Regions from separate parts of the Pseudomonas kulmbachensis genome, predicted to be linked through region 3. Evidence: riboswitches for the same ligand, from Rfam matches in the RefSeq annotation. Region 3 holds a riboswitch; each other region holds the start of a gene.
The links. Region 3 has a riboswitch for cobalamin ahead of cobW (cobalamin biosynthesis protein CobW). Riboswitches for the same ligand answer to the same signal wherever they lie in the genome.
Positions count from the first base shown of each region.

Region 1 (7,938 bases), 110 kb from region 3:
CCTGCGTGGGATTTGAGTGCTCTGGAATTTACATGAATTTCATTCATGTTGCTGCAGGTGCTCGACGGGTAGAATCGCGACATATTTTTGATATCAGGACAATGGCACATGTTTTTTCGCCTACTCACCAGCGCCGTGACGCTGGTGGTGTGCAGTACAGCGATGGCACAGGCCCCGTTGGTAAGCCCGGCTATTTCCTACACCAGGGATATACAGCCGATCCTCACTGAAAAATGCGTTGCCTGCCACGCCTGTAACGACGCAGCCTGTCAATTGAACCTGGGGAGCGCGGAGGGCGCGACCCGGGGTGCCAGCAAGGTGCCGGTGTACAAAGGGGATCGTGTTGATGCCGTGGCGCCGACGCGGATTTTTTATGATGCCAGCGGCCCAAGTGAGTGGCGTAACAAAGGCTTTTACTCGGTGCTTGATGCTCAGGGCGCCCAAGCTGCCTTGATGGCTCGCATGCTTGAGTTGGGCCACCGTACGCCGCTGACCCCCAATGCCAAATTGCCTGCAGAAATCGTCCTTGGCCTCAATCGCGAGAATGTCTGCCCGGCACCGGGTGAGTTCAACGCTTACGCTCAAAACCATCCCAAAGAGGGCATGCCACTGGCCGTAACCGGGCTGACAGACAAGCAATACACCACGGTGCAAACCTGGCTGGCCCAGGGTGCCAAAGTTGATCAGCACGCGATCCAACCCACTGCCGCTGAGTCGGTACAGATTAGCGAGTGGGAAGAGCTGCTCAATCGCTCGGGTTCGACCGAAGCCCTTGTCGGGCGATGGTTGTACGAGCATCTGTTCCTGGCCCATGCCTATTTCGACAACGGTGTGCCGGGGCATTTCTTCCAGTGGGTGCGCTCGCGCACACCAAGCGGGCAGCCCATTGATCTGATCGCGACCCGCCGTCCGAACGACGACCCTGGCACGGCTTTTTACTACCGGCTGATGCCGGTGCAGGGCGTGATCGTGCATAAAACCCACATCACCTACCCGATGGGGGCCAGCAAGTTGGCTCGGGTCAAACAGCTGTTCTACAGCGGCGACTGGCATGCCACCAGCCTGCCAGGCTACGGGCCGCGCGGGCGAGCCAATCCGTTTGAAACCTTTGAGGCGATTCCGGCGGTTGCGCGATATCAGTTTATGCTCGATAACGCCGAGTATTTCGTGCGTACCTTTATCCGTGGTCCGGTATGCCGTGGGCAAATTGCGACCGATGTCATTCGCGACAATTTCTGGACTGTGTTCCAGGAGCCGGCCCATGACCGCTACGTGACCGATGCTGCCTATCGTGGCGAAGCCACGCCGTTGCTGGCAATGCCTGGCCAGATCGACGACGTTGGTAGCGTCATTTCGCTGTGGCATAACTACCGCGACAAGCGCAACGACTATGAAAAGCTGCGCCAGGAGGCCTATGCCGACATGCCGCCGCCAAGTTGGTCGACCCTGTGGGCGGGCAACGACAACGCCTTGCTGACGGTATTCCGTCACTTCGACAGCGCCAGTGTCAGCAAGGGGCTGATCGGCGAGATCCCGCAAACCCTGTGGCTGTTTGACTACCCGTTGCTGGAACGCACCTATTACCAATTGGCGGTCAACTTCGATGTGTTCGGCAACGTCTCGCATCAGGCGCAGACGCGCTTGTACTTCGACTTGATCCGCAACGGTGCCGAGGTCAACTTCCTGCGCCTGATGCCAGCCTATTCACGCTCTACCATCCTGAGCGACTGGTATCAGAACAGCGGCAAGCTGAAAATGTGGATGGACTATCAAAAAATCGATACTTCCACCCCGACCGGCATGCAGCTCGAACCGGCGGACCCCAAGCGTGACTTCGCGCTCAAGTTGATTGAGCGCACTGGAACCCTGAATGCGCGGCCAGATCCGATCAATCGCTGTACTGGAGCGTACTGTTCGCGGCCCGATATCCCGCAAGAGTTCAAATACGCTGAGCAATCCCTTAGCCGCTTGACCTCGCGCCCCGCGGCCGGGCTGGCAGTCATCAATCAATTGCCGGAAGCCACCATGCTACGCATCGAAGGTGCCGACGGCAAACGCGAGATGTACAGCATGCTGCGCAATCGCGCGCATACCAACGTTGCCTTTATGATGGGCGAGGAATACCGCCTGGTGCCGGGGCTGGACACCCTGACCATTTACCCTGGCGTGCTCAGCAGTTACCCGAACTTTATGTTCAATATCCCGCCGGGTCAGGTCGAGGCCTTTGTTGAGGCCATGGAGCAATGCAAGGACCAGGAGACTTTCGACACCATCGTCGAGCGCTGGGGGATTCGGCGCAGCCATCCGCAATTTTGGCAGTACTTCCACGATATTGGTCAGTACATCAATGAAACCGATCCGGTCGAAGCGGGCGTGTTGGACATGAACCGCTACGAAAACCTGTAAAGGTCCGGTTGTATTCGAACGAATGGGGCGTAGCTTTCCTGACAAAAACACTAGGACTTTGTCAGGGGCGCCGATTGGCGTAAACTCTGTCCCATGTCTGCGAGGAGATTCCATGAGCGCCATAACGATTACCGACGCTGCCCACGATTACCTGGCTGATCTGCTGTCCAAGCAGAACACCCCGGGCATCGGCATCCGCGTCTTTATCACCCAACCTGGTACCCAGTACGCCGAAACCTGCATTGCTTACTGCAAGCCGGCTGAAGTTAAATCTGAAGATACCGCCATCGGCCTGAAAAGCTTCACGGCCTGGATCGATTCGTTCAGCGAACCGTTCCTGGACGATGCCGTGGTGGACTACGCCACCGATCGCATGGGTGGCCAACTGACCATCAAGGCGCCAAACGCCAAAGTGCCGATGGTTAACGCCGATAGCCCGATCAACGAGCGCATCAACTACTACCTGCAAACCGAGATCAATCCCGGTTTGGCCAGCCACGGTGGTCAGGTCAGCCTGATTGAAGTGGTAGAAGACGGTATTGCGGTGCTCAAGTTTGGTGGCGGTTGCCAGGGCTGCGGCCAGGCAGACGTGACCTTGCGTGAAGGCATCGAGCGCACCCTGCTTGAGCGTGTGCCGGAACTCAAAGGCGTACGTGACGTGACCGACCACTCGCAGAAAGAAAACGCCTACTACTAACAGGGCGTTCGCTGCGAAGCTGAAGAAAAAACGGTGCCCCGTGAGCACCGTTTTTTTATGCCTGTATTTTTGTGTGTTGTTGTCGGCGAAACCCGTAGCAGCTGACGAGCTCCGCGAGGCTGCGTTCGAGGACGTAGCCTTCGCAAACCCAATAATCGCGGTGTATCTGAACAGTCAATTTCTCAGGTTTTACGACTGCTGCGCAGCCGAACGCAGCCTCGCGGAGCTCGTCAGCTGCTACGGGTATTCACCGGTTTGGGGGCGATACAAATGCGCATGCCCGGCCCGGTACAGCGACGAGTCAGCAAAGCTGTCACTGGCCAGTACCCGGCCCACCAGAATCAGCGCCGTGCGCCGAAAACCCTTGGCCTGGACCTTGGCTGTAATGTCCGCAAGCGTGCCTTGCACCCAGTCCTGATCCGGCCAGCTAGCACGGTGGATCACCGCAATCGGACAATCACTGCCGTAATGCGGTGTCAGCTCGGCCACAATATTTTCAAGGTTCTTGACCCCCAGGTGAATGGCCATGGTTGCTTTGTGCTGCGCCAGACTGGCCAGTTCTTCGCCCGCAGGCATCACGGTTTTTTCCGCATAACGGGTCAGAATCACGGTTTGTGAAATATCGGGCAGGGTCAATTCTGCACCCAAAATGGCTGCGCAAGCCGCAGTGGCCGTCACCCCAGGAATGATTTCAAAGGCGATATTGAGCTCGCGCAAGCAGCGGATCTGTTCGCCAATCGCCCCGTACAGGCTCGGATCGCCGGAGTGGACGCGGGCCACATCCTGGCCTTTGGCGTCGGCCGCCTTGATCAGCGTGATGATTTGCTCAAGGTGCAGCTCGGCGCTGTTGATCACCTGCTCGGCCTGATGGCCTTGCAACACCGCTTCGGGGACCAGTGAGCCTGCGTAAATGATCACCGGGCAGCTGCGAATCAGGCGCTGGCCTTTGACGGTAATCAGCTCTGGATCGCCGGGCCCGGCGCCGATGAAATAAACAGTCATGGCAGTCTCTTGAAAGGGTCGTGATAGAGCTGTTCTTGAACAACGCTCATAGTGAGGCGGGGGATTATCGCGGGTTTTGCTCGATAGAGGCCAACGCAAAGGTTGCCCCCGGCGATTTTTGTCGTGTTATCAGAAGGCTTGCCGCTGCACCGCCGAGTTGTTCGGCCAGGGCCAGTGCGGCACTTTCGGCAATGCCGAAACATCCGGTTTGTTCGAACGCAAGGGACGAGCGATGGCTCAGTTCTGGCGCGTACGGTGCAAGTTGTTGCGCGCTGAACACCTCGAAACCGAGGTTGAGTTGCGCGGCCAGTTGCAGCAAACCAGGTTCCAGGCGTTTGCGATCGATACTGGCCAAGGCGCTGACTGCGCTCAGTGCGATCCCGGCCCGGCCCAGTGACTGTTCGATCAGCGTCAACAGTTCTTGTGTACTGCAACCCTGACGACAGCCCAGGCCAATCACCAGGATTGGCGCGGTGCTGTGTACTGTCACGCCGAGTACTGACCAGCAGACTTGCGGCGGAACAGCCAGGCGCTGATTACACCCAGAGCCAGCCAAAAGGCAAAGTTGGTCAGTTGCGAGGCAATTTTGAACTGCGACTCCAGCTCTGCGGGCGCCAGGCTGGAGTGCACCAGTGGCTGCGGTGCGCCAAAGAGATGGGGAACCACCAGAATGGCTACGCCCAGCACTTTCAGTGCCCAGTGCTTACCGAATACCAGCAGTGCGATTGCGACGGCGGTTGAGGCTGCAGTGCTGACCCACCAGATTTGCCTTTGCAGCAGATCAGCCGCGGCGGTGCCCGGCAACTCGGGCGGCAAGCCCAAGGTTGGCGCCAGACAGAACACCGCATAACCGGCAAGGCCCCAGAGCAAACCCTGGGATGTGCGAGTTGGCGCGCGCAAGGTGTACAGGCCCGCCAGCATCAGGGCGAAACCAACAGCAACTACCAGATTGCCGCCAGTGTTGGACAGCACGCGCTGCCAGCCGTCCTCCGGCTCCCAGGCCTCGGCATCATGTTCGTGGGCAGGCATGGCCATATCTGCATGCTCGTGTGCTTCGGTGGCGGCCGGTTTCTCGTAGGTTTCCGCTTGCAGAATCAACGGGGCGACCCAAAAACTTTGCAGCAAAGTCAGCAGTAGAGCGGCCAGCAGACCGGTGAAGCCTGCGGTTTGAGCGATACGCTTAATCATGGCAGGCACTCTCAATGGCACGGGAAGGCGGAGCTGTGACGGGTGTCATGGGCCGCGTTGTGGACCGCATCGATATGCGAGAACCCGGCAAAGTACACGAGAAAAGCGCCCAGCACGGCAGCGCCGACAGCGGCCACAATGCGTTGGCTTTGGGTAGCGGTAGTAGCGGCGGAATGGGTACGGCTGGTGCTGATAGACATGGCGCTTGCCTCTGGTCGGACGACGGGCAGCAAAGCGCAAGAAAACCCCGCGAACGAAGCTCGCAGGGTTTAACAGCGCCCGCCCACCGCGGGTTTGTTATTCATATTAACCAGGCCGGTCTCCGGGCTTGCGAGGGGCTCAACTGTTGAGCCTGCAAACATCTCCTTCCCATGCATCGAGCACAGTGGATCTGATGTTTCTCTCGCTTACCGTTGCGGGGGCAGCGCCGGACTTGTCAGAGCAAAACGCCTGACGCACCGGTTTCCCGTTTCACCCTGTGAAGGGCACCTGATACAAGATGTGTAGGAAACCACAGGGATGTGGGTATGCACAAGTCCTGTGGGAGCGAGCCTGCTCGCGAAGGCCTCAAGCGCTTCGCGAGCAGGCTCGCTCCCACAGTTATGAATTCATGCAGTTGCCAGCATGCTTTTGACCTTGTCGCGCAATTGATCAATCGAGAAGGGCTTGCCAATCACCGCCATGCCTTCTGCAATCTCAAGGGTTTCGGCGTAGCCGCTGGCAAACAGGATGGGCAGCCGTTGGCGCAACTCGCGGGCTTTGTCTGCCAGCGCCCGGCCGTCCATGCCCGGCAATCCGACATCGGTCATCAGCAAGTCGATGTGCTGGGCCTGGTCTGCCAGCAGTTCCATGGCGCGCTCGCTGCCATCGGCTTCAAGCACACTGAACTCCAGTTCTTGCAGCACGTCTACGATGAGCATCCTAACAATGGCGTCGTCTTCGACCACAAGGATGGTGGAGGGTGTAGCGGACATAATCATGATCTCGATAAAAATTTAAGCGCGGGTCTCACAGGCAGCAAGAATAGCCTTCACCCGCATTTGAGTGTGTTTGTTTGTGCGTAAAAGTGCTCTTAAAGGTAAGAAAATAGAACTATTGCTCGGTAATCCGGCAAACTCCAGTTTTTTATGACAGTACACGGGCCTGAAGAATGAACTCACCCGCATCAATTGATGAGCGCAGCTTTCGTAAGCTCTTGAGTCGCAACGTTGGCTTGCCCTTAGCCGTCGGTGTGCTTAGTGCCGCACTGTTTGTGGTTATGGTCAGCTATTTGTTGTCAGTGATCAGGTGGGTTGAACACAGTGACCGGGTTATCAGTAATGCCAACGAAGCCGTGCGCCTGACGGTCGATTTGGAGACCGGCATGCGCGGCTTTCTGATCACCGGCGATGAACATTTTCTCGACCCCTATGCCGTGGCCAAACCGCAGATCAATGTGCAATTGAAGAGTTTGCAGGAATTGGTCAGCGATAACCCGCAACAGGTCGACCGCCTCAAGCGCCTGGAAGCGCTGCAAGAGGAGTGGAATACCTATGCGCAATCGATGGTCGATATGCGCCGTCAGGACGGTGACTACCGCTCGGCGGTACAGGCCGGTCTAGGTAAGCGCCTGAGCGATGTCATTCGCAAGGAATACGACGACTTCATCCAAATGGAGCAGCAACTGCGGGTCACCCGCAGTGAAGATGTCAGTCGCACGACAATCATCAGTGTTGGTCTTTATCTGTTTTTTGTATTGGGTTTGAGCGGCTTTCTGGCCTATATCGGGCGTCGTGATTTAATCGAACTTTCAAGTAGTTACAACAATGCCTTCGAGTCACAAATCAAGACTGCGCAGCGTCTCGAGCAGCAGGCATGGCTGCGTAACGGGCAAACTGAACTGGCCGAACAGGTGCTGGGCCGTCTGACCCTCAATATGCTGGGCCGTAATATTCTGCAGTTCTGCGCCCAGTACCTGGGGTCAGTGGTCGCTGCGGTGTATGTACGTGAAGATCACGGTGGCCTCAAGCGTGTGGCCAGTTATGGTTTTTCTCGCGAGCAAGAAGCGCAGGATCAACTGATCCACAATGACGAAGGCATTGTTGGGCAGGCCGCACAGCAGGATCAGCTGATTCGCCTGGACGACGTGCCCGCCGACTACTGCTTAAAAGTCAGCTCAGGGTTGGGCGAAGGCAGTCCGCGCAGCGTGCTGGTAGTACCCACCAGCGATGATGATCGGGTCAATGGCGTCATCGAACTGGGCTTTCTCAGGCCTCTGACCGATCGGGATATCGAGCTGTTCGAACTGATTGCCGACAACATTGGCATGTCGATTGAGGCCGCGCGCTATCGTCAGCGTCTGCAAGAGGTGCTGGCCGAGACTCAGCAGCTCAATGAGCAACTGCAAGTGCAGCAGGAAGAACTCAAAACCGCTAACGAAGAGCTCGAAGAGCAGTCGCGCATACTTAAAGAGTCGCAAACCAGCCTCGAAACCCAGCAGGCCGAGCTTGAGCAGACCAACGAAGAACTGGCAGGCCAGCGCGACGCGATGGACCGCAAGAACAGTCAGCTTAATCAGGTGCAAGTACAGCTTGAAGAGCGCGCCGAAGAGTTGCAGCGCTCCAGCAAGTACAAGTCCGAATTCCTGGCCAATATGTCCCACGAGT
Region 1 covers NZ_OY817088.1:2,507,879-2,515,816, forward strand. The annotation lists gene U5A05_RS11430 (fatty acid cis/trans isomerase) at 109-2,406, shown strand; gene nfuA (Fe-S biogenesis protein NfuA) at 2,519-3,103, shown strand; gene cobM (precorrin-4 C(11)-methyltransferase) at 3,341-4,105, opposite strand; gene U5A05_RS11445 (cobalamin biosynthesis protein) at 4,170-4,595, opposite strand; gene U5A05_RS11450 (CbtA family protein) at 4,592-5,293, opposite strand; gene U5A05_RS11455 (CbtB domain-containing protein) at 5,305-5,493, opposite strand; cobalamin riboswitch at 5,590-5,801, opposite strand; gene U5A05_RS11460 (response regulator) at 5,902-6,267, opposite strand; gene U5A05_RS11465 (response regulator) at 6,444-7,938, shown strand, end outside.
Region 1: it holds a riboswitch for cobalamin, as region 3 does, so the genes downstream of both, U5A05_RS11455 (CbtB domain-containing protein) here and cobW (cobalamin biosynthesis protein CobW) in region 3, are expected to answer to the same signal.

Region 2 (7,938 bases), 1.3 Mb from region 3:
TACTGGAGCAAGACCTTTATTGAGGCCAAGCGCGCACTCGCGATGGCACCTTCGAGCGTAGTAGCTCGCAAGTAAAGTTAATGTCTTACTTGAAGTTCTGTTGCTAAGCGCTAGAATTCAGTCGCATTGTTAAATTCCTGAAGCCGCGAAGGTGCCCCCTGTCGCGGCTTCGGGTTTCGCGGCCAGAGTTGCCGTATCCAGAATCAGGAACATTCTGTTTATGTCGATCATGGCCCGCGTTGCACTTTTGACTCTAGCAGCACTGCTCAGTGCCTGCGCGAACCGCACGGCACCGCCTCCCGTTGCGCAAAAGCCGCTTGTATTTATCAGCCACCCTGAAGAAACCTCACCGATTGCCGCAGACGTGCTGTTTCGCGCTTTGGGGCTGGTTGGCACGCCTTATCGCTGGGGCGGCAATACCCCGGATTCGGGTTTTGATTGCAGCGGCCTGATCAAGTACGTGTACAACGACGCAGCGGGTATTTCGCTGCCGCGCACCACCCGCGAGATGATCGTGATGCAGGCGCAGAATATTGGTCAGGACAAGCTGCAAACCGGCGACCTGCTGTTCTTTGCCACCAATGGTGGCTCCCAGGTCAGCCACGCCGGGATCTACGTCGGCGAAGGCCGCTTTGTACACGCGCCGGCCACGGGCGGTACGGTCAAGCTGGACAGCCTCAACAAAGCCTACTGGCAAAAAGCCTATCTGAACGCCAAGCGGGTCCTGCCGAACGAGCAGCATCTGGCGCGTTTGCCGTAACCGCAAACCTGCTGTAGCCGCTGATAAGGTCCGAAGGGCCTTCAGGATATGGGGCTGCTAGGCAGCCCATCACAGCCTCGTTCCTCGTCAGCGGCTACAGCCAGGCTTTTACTTGCCTGACACCCGCCAGATCTTGTTGCCGACATCATCGGCCACCAACAAATCCCCTTGCTTGTCGATGACCACGCCCACCGGCCGGCCCATGGCCTTTTCGTCTGCGTTGAGAAAACCGGTCAACACATCGATCGGCATGCCTGTGGGCTTGCCGTCCGCGAAGGGCACAAAAATCACCTTGTAGCCACTGTGCGGCTTGCGGTTCCAGGAGCCGTGCTGGCCTATAAAAGCGCCTTCAGTAAAGTCGGGGAGTTTGCTTCCTGCGGCAAAGCTCAGGCCCAGAGACGCGGTGTGCGGGCCCACTGCGTAGTCCGGGGCAATGGCCTTGGCCACCAGTTCCGGGTTTTGCGGGTTGACCCGTACATCCGCATGCTGGCCGTAATAGCTGTAGGGCCAGCCATAGAAGCCGCCGTCCTTGACTGAGGTGATGTAGTCGGGCACCAGGTCGCTGCCGATTTCGTCGCGTTCGTTGACGGCAGTCCAGAGTTTTCCGGTTTTGGGCTCCCAGTCCATCCCGTTGGGGTTGCGCAGGCCTGAAGCGAAAATCCGGTGATTGCCGGTGGCGCGATCAACTTCCCAGATTGCGGCGCGACCTTGCTCCTTATCCATGCCGTTCTCGCCGACGTTGCTGTTGGAGCCGACACTGACATACAGCTTGGAGCCGTCGGGGCTGGCGATGACGTTTTTGGTCCAGTGGTGATTCAACGGCCCGCCCGGCAGGTCGACGACTTTGGTGGGTGGGGCGCTGATGCTGTTTTCGCCTGCCTGATAAGGGAAGCGCAACAGCTTGTCGGCGTCGGCGACATACAGATCATTGCCCACCAGCGTCATGCCAAAGGGCGAGTTCAGATTCTCGATAAAAACCGTACGGGTTTCGGCTACGCCGTCGTGGTCAGCATCGCGCAACAAGGTAATCCGATTCGCGCTTGGCACTCCGGCCCCGGCGCGGGCCATCACCTTGTCCGCGATCCAGCCCTTGATGCCCTTGCTGTCATCCGGTTTGGGCGGTGAATTGGTTTCTGCCACCAGTACGTCGCCGTTGGGTAATACGTAGAGCCAGCGCGGGTGGTCAAGGTTTTCGGCAAAGGCTGTTACTTGCAGGCCTTGGGCGGCAATTGGCGTGGCACCGTCAGGCCAGCCGATCGCCGGGGCGATATTGACGGTCGGGATGAGTGTCTTGTTCGGTTCGGGCAGTTTCGGCGTAGGTCCCGTGCCATCACTCACTTGCAGGGTCGAATTCTCGCCGCAGGCAGCCAACCCCGTCGCAAGTACGATGACAATAGCGTGCTGGCGCTTGAACATGTGTATCTCCATGAGGTTTTGGTCTTGTAAGTCATAGAGAAGCGTAGCCGCTTAAAGGTTCAGGTCAGAGCCTTGTATAAAGCGTTTTGGTGCCACCTTTAATTGACGCTCCACCCCCAACCCTCTAACCTTCGCGGCTTGTTTCAGGTGCTCTATGGTCCCGGATCGATAGAGTGAAACAGGGAAGCCGGTGAGGGCGTGTTTGACCCACACAACCGCCATGATCCCGGCGCTGCCCCCGCAACGGTAAATGAGTCAAAACCACGCTGAGTGCCACTGTGTTTTCGCACGGGAAGGCGCGTGGTCAGGGGTTGTCCTTCGGGATGGAACCGCTTGTGAGCCCGGAGACCGGCCTGATCCATCCAGCATCCTCGCGGCGGGCGATGGTGTGTTGTTTATTGTCCCCCGCCTCCCGTTTGCATCATTGAGCCCCAACGGAGAGCTGCCATGAACGAATCCCCCGAACGCGACGAACGTCATCAGGCGCGCATGCTGCGCAAAAAAGCCGTTATGGACGAGCGCATTGCCAGCTCGCCCAATGAGTGCGGGCTGCTGCTGGTATTGACCGGCAACGGCAAAGGTAAAAGCAGTTCCGCTTTTGGCATGTTGGCCCGGGCCATGGGCCACGGCATGCAGTGCGGTGTGGTGCAGTTCATCAAGGGTCGCAACAGCACCGGCGAAGAGATCTTCTTCCGCCGCTTCCCCGAGCAGGTGCGTTATCACGTCATGGGCGAAGGCTTTACCTGGGAAACCCAGGATCGTCAGCGTGATATCGCCGCCGCTGAAGCCGCGTGGGAAGTGTCCCGCGAGATGCTGCGTGACCCGTCCATCGGGCTGGTGGTGCTGGATGAGCTGAATATCGCGCTCAAGCACGGCTACCTCGACCTTGAGCAGGTACTCGCCGACCTGCAAGCCCGTCCGCCGATGCAGCATGTGCTGGTCACCGGGCGCGGCGCCAAACCTGAACTGATTGATCTGGCCGATACCGTGACCGAAATGGGTGTGGTGAAACACGCCTTCCAGGCCGGGATCAAAGCCCAGAAAGGCATCGAATTGTGAGTGTTGAAGTATGAGAGCGTCACGTCATTGCCCGGCGGTGTTGATCGCCGCACCGGCTTCCGGTCAGGGCAAGACCACCGTTACCGCCGCCCTGGCCCGGTTGCATCGCAATCAGGGGCGCAAGGTGCGGGTGTTCAAATGTGGCCCGGACTTTCTCGACCCGATGATTCTTGAGCGCGCCAGCGGTGCGCCGGTGTATCAGGTGGATTTGTGGATGGTGGGCGCCGATGAAAGCCGCCGTCTGCTGTGGGAGGCTGCTGCAGATGCGGACCTGATCCTTATCGAAGGTGTTATGGGGCTGTTCGACGGCACACCGTCCAGCGCCGATCTGGCGCGGCATTTTGGTGTGCCAGTCTTGGCGGTGATCGATGGTACCGCGATGGCCCAGACCTTTGGTGCACTGGCCTTGGGCCTGGCGCGCTATCAGCCGGATCTGCCGTTTGCCGGTGTGCTGGCCAATCGGGTCGGCACGGTGCGCCACGCGCAGTTGCTCGAAGGCAGCCTGACCGAAGGCTTGCGTTGGTACGGCGCGCTGTCCCGCGAGACCGGGATCGAGCTGCCGAGCCGTCACCTGGGGTTGGTCCAGGCCAGTGAGCTGAACGATCTGGATGTACGCCTCGACGCGGCGGCGAATGCCTTGGCCAGTACCTGTGAGGTAGCGCTGCCGCCCGCGGTCGAGTTTAAGGCGCCTGAACCGGTTGCGGTCGAGCCGTTGCTGGCCGGGGTGCGGATTGCCGTGGCCCGTGACGAAGCGTTTGCCTTCACCTATGGTGCGAGCCTGGATCTGTTGCGGGCGATGGGCGCTGAGCTGGTGTTTTTCTCGCCAATTCGCGATGTCCGCTTGCCCGAGGCTGACAGCCTGTATTTGCCGGGCGGTTATCCCGAGTTGCATCACCTTGAGCTGTCGCGCAATACGCCGATGCTGGAGGCGATTCGTGCCCATCACGTTGCGGGCAAGCCGCTGCTCGCCGAATGCGGCGGCATGCTTTACCTGCTCGATGCCTTGACCGATGTTGAGGGGCAGCGTGCTGAACTGGTGGGTTTGCTGGCTGGGGAGGCGACGATGCAAAAGCGTCTGGCTGCGCTGGCGTTGCAAGCCGTGGACATGCCCGAAGGGTTGCTGCGCGGTCACACCTATCATCACTCGCTGACCAGTACCGAGCTTGAGCCCATTGCCCGCGGCCTGAGCCCTAACGGCGGGCGTGGCGCTGAAGCGGTATATCGCGAAGGGCGGATGACCGCCTCTTATGTGCACTTTTACTTCCCGTCCAATCCTCAGGCCATTGCCGCGTTGTTCGCGCCATGCGCCGTGAAGGCGCCATGACCGACAACGCATTTAGCCCTGAAGAACGCGCAGCCGTGTACCGCGCCATTGCCGAACGCCGCGATATGCGGCATTTCAGCGGTGGCAGTGTGGCGCCCGAGTTGTTGTCGCGTTTGCTGGAAGCGGCGCATCAGGCCCCGAGTGTGGGGTTGATGCAGCCGTGGCGGTTTATCCGCATCACCGACCGCGAGCTGCGTGGCAAGATCCAGGGCCTGGTCGAAGACGAACGGGTGCGCACCGCCGAGGCGCTGGGCCAGCGCTCCGATGAGTTCATGACGCTCAAGGTCGAAGGCATCAACGATTGCGCCGAGGTGCTGGTGGCGGCGTTGATGGACGACCGCGAAAAGCACATTTTTGGCCGACGAACACTTCCGGAAATGGATATGGCATCGTTGTCCTGTGCCATTCAAAACCTGTGGTTGGCGGCACGTGTCGAGGGCTTGGGCATGGGCTGGGTATCGTTGTTCGAGCCTCAGGCGTTGGCTGATTTGTTGGGGTTGCCCGCAGGCGCCAAGCCGCTGGCTGTGTTGTGCCTGGGCCCGGTCGAGGCTTTTTATCCGGCGCCGATGCTGGTGCTGGAAGGGTGGGCGCAAGCGCGTCCACTGAGTGAATTGGTGTATGAGAATTATTGGGGAGTGAGTCCATGAGTGTGGCGTTGCTGTGCGTCGCCGGGGTGGCGCTGGATGCACTGTTGGGTGAGCCCAAGCGTTGGCATCCGCTGGTGGCGTTTGGCCGGATGGCCGAGCGTATCGAGCAGCGTTTCAATTCCGGTGGTCGTGGCTGGCGCAGTCATGGTGTGACGGCGTGGGTGCTGGCGGTATTGCCGCTGACGGTTCTGGCCACGGCACTGTCGTGGCTGCCTTATATCGGTTGGTTGGTGGACATTCTGGCGCTGTATTGCGCGCTGGGCATGCGCAGCCTCGGGGAGCATGTGCAACCGGTTGCCCAGGCATTGCGCGCCAATGATCTGGATGAGGCGCGCACCCGGGTCGGGTATCTGGTCAGCCGCCAGACCAGCGAGCTGGACTCGACTGAAGTGGCCCGCGCCGCCACCGAATCGGTACTCGAGAACGGCAGCGATGCGGTGTTTGCGGCGATTTTCTGGTTTGCCGTGGCCGGTGCGCCGGGCGTGGTGCTCTATCGTTTGAGTAATACGCTGGACGCGATGTGGGGCTATCGCAACGAACGCTTTGAGCGATTTGGTTGGGCCGCTGCCCGGATCGACGATGTTCTTAACTATATTCCTGCAAGGCTGGTTGCTCTGACTTACGCCGTACTGGGTAAAACCCGACTGGCCTTGAAGTGCTGGCGCAAACAGGCCCCGCTGTGGGACAGCCCCAATGCTGGCCCGGTCATGGCCGCAGGCGCCGGTGCGTTGGGTGTTGAGTTAGGTGGCCCGGCGATTTATCACGGCGAACTGCATGAGCGTCCGCAGTTGGGTGAAGGTGTACCGGCAGATGCCGACTCGATTGGTCGTGGCTGGCAACTGGTGCAGCGTGGCGTGTGGCTGTGGCTGTTGATTCTGTGTGTGTGGAGTGAATTCTATGCTTGAGCACGGCGGGCGTTTGCGCAGGGCAGCGTTGCATTACGGCATTGCCGAAGCCGACTGGCTGGATTTGTCCACTGGGCTGGCGCCTTGGCCATTTGCTATTCCGCCGATACCTGAACGTGCTTGGGCGCGCTTGCCTGAAACCGACGACGGTCTTGAGCAGGCAGCCTGCGCCTATTACGGCGCACTGAATGTGCTGCCGGTGGCGGGTTCGCAATCAGCCATTCAGTTACTGCCGCGCCTGCGCCGCAGTGGCAAGGTTGGCGTGCTGTCGCCGTGTTACGCCGAGCATGCGCATGCCTGGCGGCACAGTGGGCATATCGTGCGTGAAATCATGGAGCAGGAAGTCGATTTCTACCTCGACAAGCTGGACGTATTAGTCGTGGTCAATCCCAACAATCCTACGGGGCTGAGCCTGACCCCTGAGCGTTTGCTGGAATGGCATGCGCGGCTGGTGCAGCGCGGTGGCTGGCTGGTGGTGGACGAAGCCTTTATGGACAACACGCCAGAGCTGAGCCTAGCGGCACAGAGCCAGCGTACTGGGCTGATTGTGCTGCGCTCGTTTGGCAAGTTTTTTGGTCTGGCCGGAGTACGGCTGGGTTTTGTACTGGCCGAGCAAAAGTTACTCAAGTTACTGGCCGAGCAAGCTGGACCCTGGGCCGTGAGTGGGCCGACGCGCATTGTCGGTCAGGCCTGCCTGCTCGACACCGCCGGCCATGCTCGCCAGCGCGAACGCAGCGAGTTGGCTAGCGGGCGGCTGGAACGGTTGCTGGGCTTGCATGATTTACCGCCGCAAGGGGGCTGTGCATTGTTCAAGTGGCTGATCACGCCCCATGCTGACCGTCTTTACGAATTTATGGCGCATCGCGGCATTTTGCTGCGCCTGTTTACCCACAACAGCAGCGTGCGTTTTGGCCTGCCTGCTGCCGAGGCTGACTGGTTGCGCCTGGAGCTGGCATTAGCGGCGTACACCAAGGAAACCCTATGAGTACGTTGATGGTGCAAGGCACCACATCTGATGCCGGTAAAAGCACGTTGGTGACGGCCCTGTGCCGTTGGCTGACTCGCCAGGGTGTGGCAGTGGTGCCGTTCAAGCCGCAGAATATGGCACTCAACAGCGCGGTGACCGCCGAAGGTGGCGAGATTGGTCGCGCCCAGGCGGTACAAGCTCAGGCTGCAGGGCTGGCGCCGCACACGGACATGAACCCGGTGTTGCTCAAGCCCAACAGCGATACAGGTGCCCAGGTGATTATTCATGGTCGTGCCGTTACCAGCATGAACGCGGTGGCGTATCACGACTACAAGGCCATCGCCATGCAGGCGGTACTGGCCTCGCACCAGCGTTTGAGTGCGGCGTATCCGGTGGTGATGGTCGAGGGCGCGGGTTCTCCGGCCGAGATCAATCTACGGGCCGGTGATATTGCCAACATGGGCTTTGCCGAAGCGGTGGACTGCCCGGTGGTGTTGATCGCTGACATCAATCGCGGTGGGGTGTTTGCGCATCTGGTTGGCACCCTGGAGCTGTTGTCCGAGTCGGAACAGGCGCGGGTCAAAGGTTTTATCATCAACCGGTTTCGCGGCGATATCGCCTTGCTCCAGCCCGGTCTTGACTGGCTGGAACAGCGCACCGGCAAGCCGGTAATCGGTGTGTTGCCCTATGTGATGGACTTGCACCTCGAGGCCGAGGATGGCATCGATCAGCGCCAGACCGACAAGGTCGAGCAGGTGCTCAAGGTGGTGGTGCCGGTACTGCCGCGCATCAGCAATCACACGGATTTCGACCCGCTGCGCCTGCATCCGCAAGTGGACTTGCAGTTTGTGGGGCCGGGC
Region 2 covers NZ_OY817088.1:1,341,821-1,349,758, forward strand. The annotation lists gene U5A05_RS06250 (C40 family peptidase) at 1-75, shown strand, start outside; gene U5A05_RS06255 (C40 family peptidase) at 221-760, shown strand; gene U5A05_RS06260 (PQQ-dependent sugar dehydrogenase) at 869-2,176, opposite strand; cobalamin riboswitch at 2,305-2,547, shown strand; gene cobO (cob(I)yrinic acid a,c-diamide adenosyltransferase) at 2,624-3,235, shown strand; gene U5A05_RS06270 (cobyrinic acid a,c-diamide synthase CobB) at 3,246-4,559, shown strand; gene bluB (5,6-dimethylbenzimidazole synthase) at 4,556-5,206, shown strand; gene cbiB (adenosylcobinamide-phosphate synthase CbiB) at 5,203-6,111, shown strand; gene cobD (threonine-phosphate decarboxylase CobD) at 6,104-7,096, shown strand; gene U5A05_RS06290 (cobyric acid synthase) at 7,093-7,938, shown strand, end outside.
Region 2: it holds a riboswitch for cobalamin, as region 3 does, so the genes downstream of both, cobO (cob(I)yrinic acid a,c-diamide adenosyltransferase) here and cobW (cobalamin biosynthesis protein CobW) in region 3, are expected to answer to the same signal.

Region 3 (7,938 bases):
AGCATGGCGTCAGCAATCTTGCCCTTGATCCCCGCGCCAAATCGCAGCGGAGCCATGCAAATGCGCGCATTGCTCATCACTTCAAGGGCATCTTCAGCCCAGTTGAGCACGTGAAAACCCTGCGCCGGATTGTGCAACGCGGTGGCTTTAGGTGGGGTATAAGCACCGTAGACATGCAGTTGTGCTGTCGGCAGTTGCTGGCGGATCAGGGGCCAGATATGAGTCTTCATCCATAGCACCGCGTCCCAGTTCGGCGCATGACGAAAGTTGCCGATGCTCAGGAAGTGCTGGCGCTGTTCATAGGGCACGAACTCGGCGGGCACGCTGTCGACCATCAGCGGGCACCAGTGCAGCAGGGCCTTGGGTACATGGAACTGCTCGACCAGCAGGTCGATCTCGTATTCGGAAATCATCAGGTTCAGGTCGCTGCGATAGATCGCGGCGATTTCCCGTTGTGCCAGATCAGCGTCTGCCATCTGTTCGAAAGTTTCGCGTTGCGCAGGGGCGAACAGGCTGCTGAAGTCGTCCTGTTCGGTGTTTTGCTTGAGGCGCGCCTTGAGCTGTTGCTGACGGGCGTCACGCAGGCTTTGCAGGTCGGAGGTTTCCAGCACGCGCAAGGCCTGCGGGCAATGCTTCTCGACACGCCAGCCAAACTGCTCCTCCATCATGAATCGGTCGAACAGCACGATATCCGGGGCCAGTTCAGTGATAAAGGCATCAAAGCTGCTGTTATTGAGTTCGATGGTCACTTCATCGATGCCCAGCACAGCCAGGTCGGCCTTGTGCTCGCCGATACCGGCCGGGCTGCTGAAGGTGATCTGCCAGCCTTGCTGCAAAAAGCTCTCGATGATTTGCATCATGTGCCCGCCTGCCGCCGAAGAGCGCGGTTCAGGCCACACGTAACCAATAATCAGGACGTGGGTCGGTTTAGAGGCGGGCATGGGCAGATCCTTGAAGCGTGGCGGCTGAAAAAAGGCGGCAATTAAACCACAACTCATGAGCCAGCACCGTAGCCGCAGCCTCGCTCCTCAGCGACAGAGATACTTCAATTGTGGGAGTGAGCCTGCTCGCGAAGAGCATTCGCGAACAGGCTCACTCCCATAAGGGGCTTGACCCGCAATAGAGTATCTACAGCGTGTTGACCTGTTACAAAGCACTGCGTAGCCTTGCGGGTTCGAGGTTCTTCGCCACGCGAAGCTAAGAAGGGAACGCGGTATGCCGCGGCTGCCCCCGCAACTGTAAACGGTCATTGACCCTGCAATGCCACTGCCTCACAGGCGGGAAGGCGCAGGGTTGTGCATCATCAGCTTGATGCACAGCCGTAAGCCAGGAGACCTGCCTCGTGACAGATTCTTACTTCAACCGGGCGGGGTGATCCGGTGGCGAAGACTGACCGCGCTCTGCCTGCGGTCGTCGTCCCGTATGCCCGCCGCTTTGCCAAAGGGCATCCGATGAAAACACTGGCCAAAACCCCTGTCACGATCGTTACCGGCTTTCTCGGTTCGGGCAAAACCACGTTGCTCCGTCATATGCTCGATAACGCTCAGGGCCGCCGCATCGCCGTGATCGTTAATGAGTTCGGTGAGCTGGGCATCGACGGCGAAATCCTCAAGCAGTGCAGCATCGGTTGCACCGAAGAAGAAGCCAACGGTCGTGTTTATGAACTGGCTAACGGCTGCCTGTGCTGCACCGTGCAGGAAGAATTCTTCCCGGTGATGCGCGAGCTGGTGGCGCGTCGTGGCGATATCGACCATATCCTGATCGAAACCTCGGGCCTGGCCCTGCCCAAACCACTGGTTCAGGCCTTCCAGTGGCCGGAAATCCGCAGCGCCTGCACCGTTGATGCGGTGATTACCGTGGTCGACAGCCCGGCTGTGGCCGCTGGCACTTTTGCGGCGTTCCCGGATCAGGTGGATGCCCAACGCAAACTTGATCCGAACCTGGATCACGAGTCGCCGCTGCACGAACTGTTTGCTGACCAACTGGCCAGCGCCGACCTGGTTATCCTCAACAAGGCTGATCTGATCAGCCCTGAAGACCTGGCAAAAGTACGTGCCGAAGTTTTTGAAGAACTGCCGCCTGCGGTCAAGATCATCGAAGCCAGCAGCGGCCGCTTGCCACTGGACGTATTGCTGGGCTTGGGCGCAGGTTCGGAAGATCATATCGATGGCCGCCACAGCCACCACGACCATCACCACGACGGCGATGACGACCACGATGATCACGACCATGATGCCTTCGACTCGATTTCCATCGAGCTGCCACAGGGCGAAGAACGCGTATTGATGGAAGCCCTGACCCAACTGGTGGTCAAGCACGGGATTCTGCGGATCAAAGGCTTTGCCGCAATCCCGGGCAAGCCGATGCGTTTGCTGATCCAGGGGGTGGGCACACGCTTTGACAAGCACTTCGACCGCGCCTGGGGCAGCGATGAAGCGCGCACCACCAAACTGGTACTGATCGGCCAGGATCTGGACGCGGCACTGCTTGAATCCACCTTGCGTACAGCGTTGAGCGTATAAGCCATGCATTTGCTCAGGACCCAGCCCGGTGGCTTTGTATCGGACGACAATATTGCCGATTTAGGCCAGACCCCCGCCGAGTTGGTGATCCTGTGCAGTGGTGATTCAAGCCTGGCACTGCTGGCCGAAGCGGCGCAGCAGTTGCCTGAAGATTATCCAAGCCTGCGTCTGGCCAACCCGATGCAGGTGCAAAACCATGGTTCAGTCGATTTATATTTCGATGAGGTGCTGCAGCACGCCAAGGTGATTTTGCTGTCGTTACACGGCGGTATTGGCTATTGGCGCTACGGTATCGAGCGTCTGGTGCAATTGGCCGAGCGCGGCGTGACCCTGATTCTGGTGCCCGGCGACGACCGCCCCGACCCGGAACTCAGCGCACTGAGCACCGTGCCCGTTGAACAGGGCGAGCGGCTCTGGCATTTTTTGCGTCAGGGCGGGCGGCATAACGCCTTGCAACTCTATCGTTGCCTGGCCAGTCAGTGGCTGGGCCGCGATTATGAGTGGGACGAGCCGCAAACCTTGCCGCGCACCGCGATTTATCATCCGCAGCACTCCAGCGCCGAGCTCAAGAACTGGCAGGCCGACTGGCAAACTGGGCAACCGGTGGCGGCGCTGTTGTTCTATCGCTCACACCTGCAGGCTGCCAACACCGCATTCGTCGATGTGTTTTGCCAGCGGCTGCAGGCCGCCGGGCTGAATCCGTTGCCGATTGCCGTGGCCAGTCTCAAGGAGCCGGGGTGCCTGGCGGTGGTGCAGGACTTGTTGGATGACGTCGAGGCCGGGGTCATTCTCAACACCACAGGCTTTGCCCAATCGAGCCCAGAAGCCCCGCACCTGCGTCCGTTTCGGCGCAATATTCCGGTGATTCAGGCCATTTGCGCCCAAGACAACGAACCCGGCTGGCAAGCCAGTGAACAGGGGTTGGGGCCGCGCGATCTGGCGATGCATATTGCTTTGCCCGAACTGGATGGGCGAATTATCAGCCGTCCAGTCAGTTTCAAGGACCTGGCATGGCGCAGTGAGCGCAGCCAGTCGGATGTGGTGTGTTATCGCGCCCACCCCGAGCGCATGGACTTTGTCGCAGAGCTGGCGCGGCGCTGGGTTGAGCTGGGCCGTGTGGCCAACCCGCAAAAACGTATTGCGCTGATCCTGGCCAACTACCCGACCCGCGATGGCCGGATTGGTAACGGTGTGGGGCTGGATACACCGGCGGCGGCGCTGAACATTTTGCGTGCCTTGCAGGCCCAGGGTTATCCCGTGGACTGCGAACTGCCTGAAACCGGCACTGCACTGATTCAAGCCTTGCTGGGAGGGGTCAGCAATGACCTCGACAGTCTCGATCTGCGCCCGTGCATGCAGAGCCTGGCTCTGGATGAGTACCTGGCGATGTTCAATCGTCTGCCTGAGGCCAATCGTCAGGCAGTGACCGAGCGCTGGGGAGGGCCGCAGAACGATCCGATGTTTCGCAGCGGTCGGTTGATGATTGCCGGGCTGCGTTTTGGCCTGACGTTTGTCGGTATTCAACCGGCGCGGGGTTATCAGGTGGATGCCAGTGCGGTGTACCACGACCCGGACCTGGTGCCGCCCCATGCTTATCTGGCGTTCTACTTCTGGCTGCGCAATACCTATGGTGCCCATGCGGTGGTGCATGTGGGCAAGCACGGCAATCTGGAGTGGCTGCCGGGCAAGGGCGTGGGGCTATCCCAAAACTGCTGGCCGGACGCAATTTTGGGGCCGATGCCCAACGTCTACCCCTTTATTGTCAATGATCCGGGCGAGGGTGCCCAGGCCAAGCGCCGTACGCAGGCGGTGATCATCGATCATCTGATGCCGCCGCTGACCCGTGCCGAAACCTACGGGCCGCTGCGTAATCTGGAGTTGCTGGCCGACGAGTATTACGAAGCGCAGTTACTTGATCCACGTCGCGCCCGCGAGCTGCAGCGCGACATTCTTGCGTTGGTACGTGAAACCCGCATCGACCGCGAGCTGCAACTGGACGAGAAGCTGGACAGTGACGCAGATGCGGCGATCTGGCTACCGCGGCTCGACACCTATCTGTGTGACCTTAAAGAGTCGCAAATCCGTGACGGGCTGCATATCTTCGGTGAATCGCCAGCCGGGCGCCTGCGTATTGACACGCTGCTGGCGTTATTGCGCATCCCCCGTGGTGATGGCCGTGGCGCGCAATCGAGTGTGCTGCGGGCACTGGCCAAAGCCTTTGAGCTGGGCTTTGACCCGTTGGACTGCGCGTTGGCCGAACCCTGGACAGCACGTCAGCCTCGCGTGTTGCAGGCCATCAGCGCCGAGCTTTGGCGTACAGCCGGAGACACTCGCGAGCGTCTGGAATTGTACGCTGCGCAACTGATCGAACAGGCTTTACAGGGCACCCTGCAACTGCCCGATACCGCGCAATGGGCCGAGGTTCGGGCAATTTTCGACGCCTTGCTTGAGGTCGTGGCCCCGCGTCTGGATGCCTGCGGCCCAGCCGAGATGCAGGGCCTGCTGGATGCCCTGGCCGGGCGCTTTGTACCGGCAGGCCCCAGCGGTGCACCGAGTCGTGGGCGGCTGGATGTACTGCCGACTGGGCGCAACTTCTTTTCGGTGGATGTGCGCAACCTGCCCACGACCACGGCTTGGCGGATAGGTTTTCAGTCGGCCAACCTGATTCTTGAGCGTCACCTGCAGGACCACGGCGACCATCTGCGCCAGTTGGGTCTGTCGGTGTGGGGCACGGCGACCATGCGTACCGGCGGTGATGATATCGCCCAGGCCATGGCACTGATGGGCGTGCGCCCGGTATGGGCCACCGGTAGCCAGCGGGTGGATGACTTTGAAATCCTCCCGGTCAGCCTGCTGGACCGCCCGCGAGTGGATGTAACCTTGCGCGTGTCGGGTTTTTTCCGCGATGCGTTTGCCAACCTGATTCGCCTGTTCGATGCTGCCGTACAAGCCGTGGCGGCACTGGACGAGCCAGATGATCTGAACCCGTTGGCGGCCAAGGTCCGTACTGAGCGCGAACAGCTTGAGCGCGATGGCCTCGCGCCTGAACTGGCGGCGCGCCAGGCAGGTTGGCGGGTGTTTGGCGCCAAGCCCGGTGCTTACGGCGCGGGTGTCCAGAACGCGATAGATGGCCGCTTGTGGGAAAGCCGTGATGACTTGGCGCAGGTCTATCTGAACTGGGGTGGGTATGCCTATGGCGGCGCCGATGAGGGCACTGCGGCACGCGGCCAGTTCGCCCAGCGCCTGGGACAAATGCAGGCAGTGGTACAGAATCAGGACAATCGTGAGCACGATTTGCTCGATTCCAACGACTATTACCAGTTCCAGGGCGGCATGCTGGCTGCGGTCGAAAGTTTGAGCGGGCAGGCGGCGGCCAGTTACCACGGTGATCACAGCCAGCCGGACTTGCCGAAAATCCGCACGCTCAAGGAAGAGCTGAACCGGGTGATCCGCTCCAGGGCGGCCAACCCGAAATGGATCGACGGGGTCAAGCGGCATGGCTATAAAGGCGCGTTCGAAATGGCCGCGACCCTGGACAACCTGTTTGCCTTTGATGCGACCACGCATTTGATCGACGACCACCAGTACGCCCTGCTTGCGGATGCTTATTTGCTGGACCCGGATACCCGCGAGTTTGTGCGCCAGCACAACCCGCATGCCTTGCGCGACATGACTGAGCGTTTGCTCGAAGCTCAGCAGCGCGGGCTCTGGAGCGAGCCAGGCGAGTACCAAGCGGCGCTGGAAAACCTGTTGCTGGATATAGAAGAAGAGTGACAGGGCTGGGGTGAGGGGCTTTTTGAAGTGGATCAATATTCTAAAATTTGGAACCCGAAAACATGACTGACACCCCGCATTTCCCGTTATCGGCGGTGGTCGGCGCGGACTCTTTGAAGCTTGCGCTGTGCCTGACAGCCATCGACCCGAAAATTGGCGGGGTACTGATCGAAGGGCCGCGAGGCATGGCCAAATCGACCCTGGCCCGTGGTCTGGCTGATCTGCTCGCCAGCGGTCAGTTCGTCACTTTGCCTCTGGGCGCCACCGAAGAGCGTCTGGTCGGCACCCTCGATCTGGACGCGGCGCTGGGGCAGGGCAAGGCGCAGTTTTCCCCAGGCGTACTGGCCAAGGCCAATGGTGGTGTGCTGTATGTCGATGAAGTGAATCTGCTCGCTGACCATCTGGTGGATGTGCTGCTGGATGTCGCAGCAAGCGGCACCAACCTGGTCGAGCGCGATGGCATTTCCCATCGGCACGCGGCGCGCTTTGTTCTGATTGGCACCATGAACCCGGAAGAGGGAGAGTTACGCCCTCAACTGCTCGACCGTTTTGGTTTGAACGTGGCCATGAGCGGCCAGCCTCAACCGGCTGAACGCGGCGAAATCATCCGCCGTCGCCTGGACTTTGACGCTGACCCGCAAGGGTTTTGCGCGCAGTGGGAAACGGCACAGACAGCTTTGCGCCTGCGTTGCCAGCAGGCCCGTGAATTGCTGAACAGCATTGCGCTGGATGATCAGTCCCTGGCGATGATTACCGAGCGCTGCTTTGCCGCTGCGGTCGACGGCATGCGTGCCGATCTGGTGTGGCTGCGTGCTGCGCGGGCGCATGCCGCATGGCACGGAGCAATGGCGATCAGCCTGGAAGATATCGATGCCGTGGCCGAGTTTGCCTTGCGCCATCGGCGTCGCGCGCAAACGGGGCAGGCACCGACACCTGAACCGCCGCAGTCGCAACCGCAATCCAGCAGCGCTTCGCCCGGTTCGGGGCAGGGCCAGTGGGGTGAACTGCCAGCACAAGCCCAGGCATTGGGTGCGCGCCGAGAAGTGCCGAGCTGGCCAAAAAAGCCCTAGGCATTCGCCCTCGATCTGTTGCGGGGGCGGATGCCAGACCCCGGCCAGGGCAACTCGCCACGGGCAAGCAGGGGGCCAGTCGCAGTGCTGGTAGCGGAATGATCGACTGGGTACAGACTTTGCTGCGTGGGCGTCCACGTCAGCGTGCCGATCTGGCCTGGAAAACCCGGCAAAGTGCTGCCCAGGAACTGTGGCTGGTTGTGGTCGATGCATCGGCCTCGACCCGGCGGCATCAGGCCCTGAGTGACGCCAAGGGGCTGTTGGCGCAATTGTTTGAGGATGCTTATCGACAACGTGCCCGTGTCGCGGTCATGACGGCCAGCGGGCAGACTGCGCAGTGGCAAGTCAGTGGTGCCAAGGCATCCTCAGCCTTGAATGCGTGGCTGCAAGCATTGGGGGCGGGGGGCGGCACGCCGTTACTGGAAGCTTTGCAGGAAGTTGCCAAATGGCTTGAGATGCGGCGCAAACACTACCCGCAAGAGCAGCAGCGCTTTTTACTGCTGACCGATGGCCGTTTGAAACAGTGGTCAGGGATGCCCGCAATAGACTGCCCGGGGCTGTTGATCGATATC
Region 3 covers NZ_OY817088.1:2,619,281-2,627,218, forward strand. The annotation lists gene U5A05_RS11865 (glycosyltransferase) at 1-941, opposite strand, end outside; cobalamin riboswitch at 1,161-1,357, shown strand; gene cobW (cobalamin biosynthesis protein CobW) at 1,452-2,522, shown strand; gene cobN (cobaltochelatase subunit CobN) at 2,526-6,296, shown strand; gene U5A05_RS11880 (magnesium chelatase ATPase subunit I) at 6,359-7,366, shown strand; gene U5A05_RS11885 (vWA domain-containing protein) at 7,465-7,938, shown strand, end outside.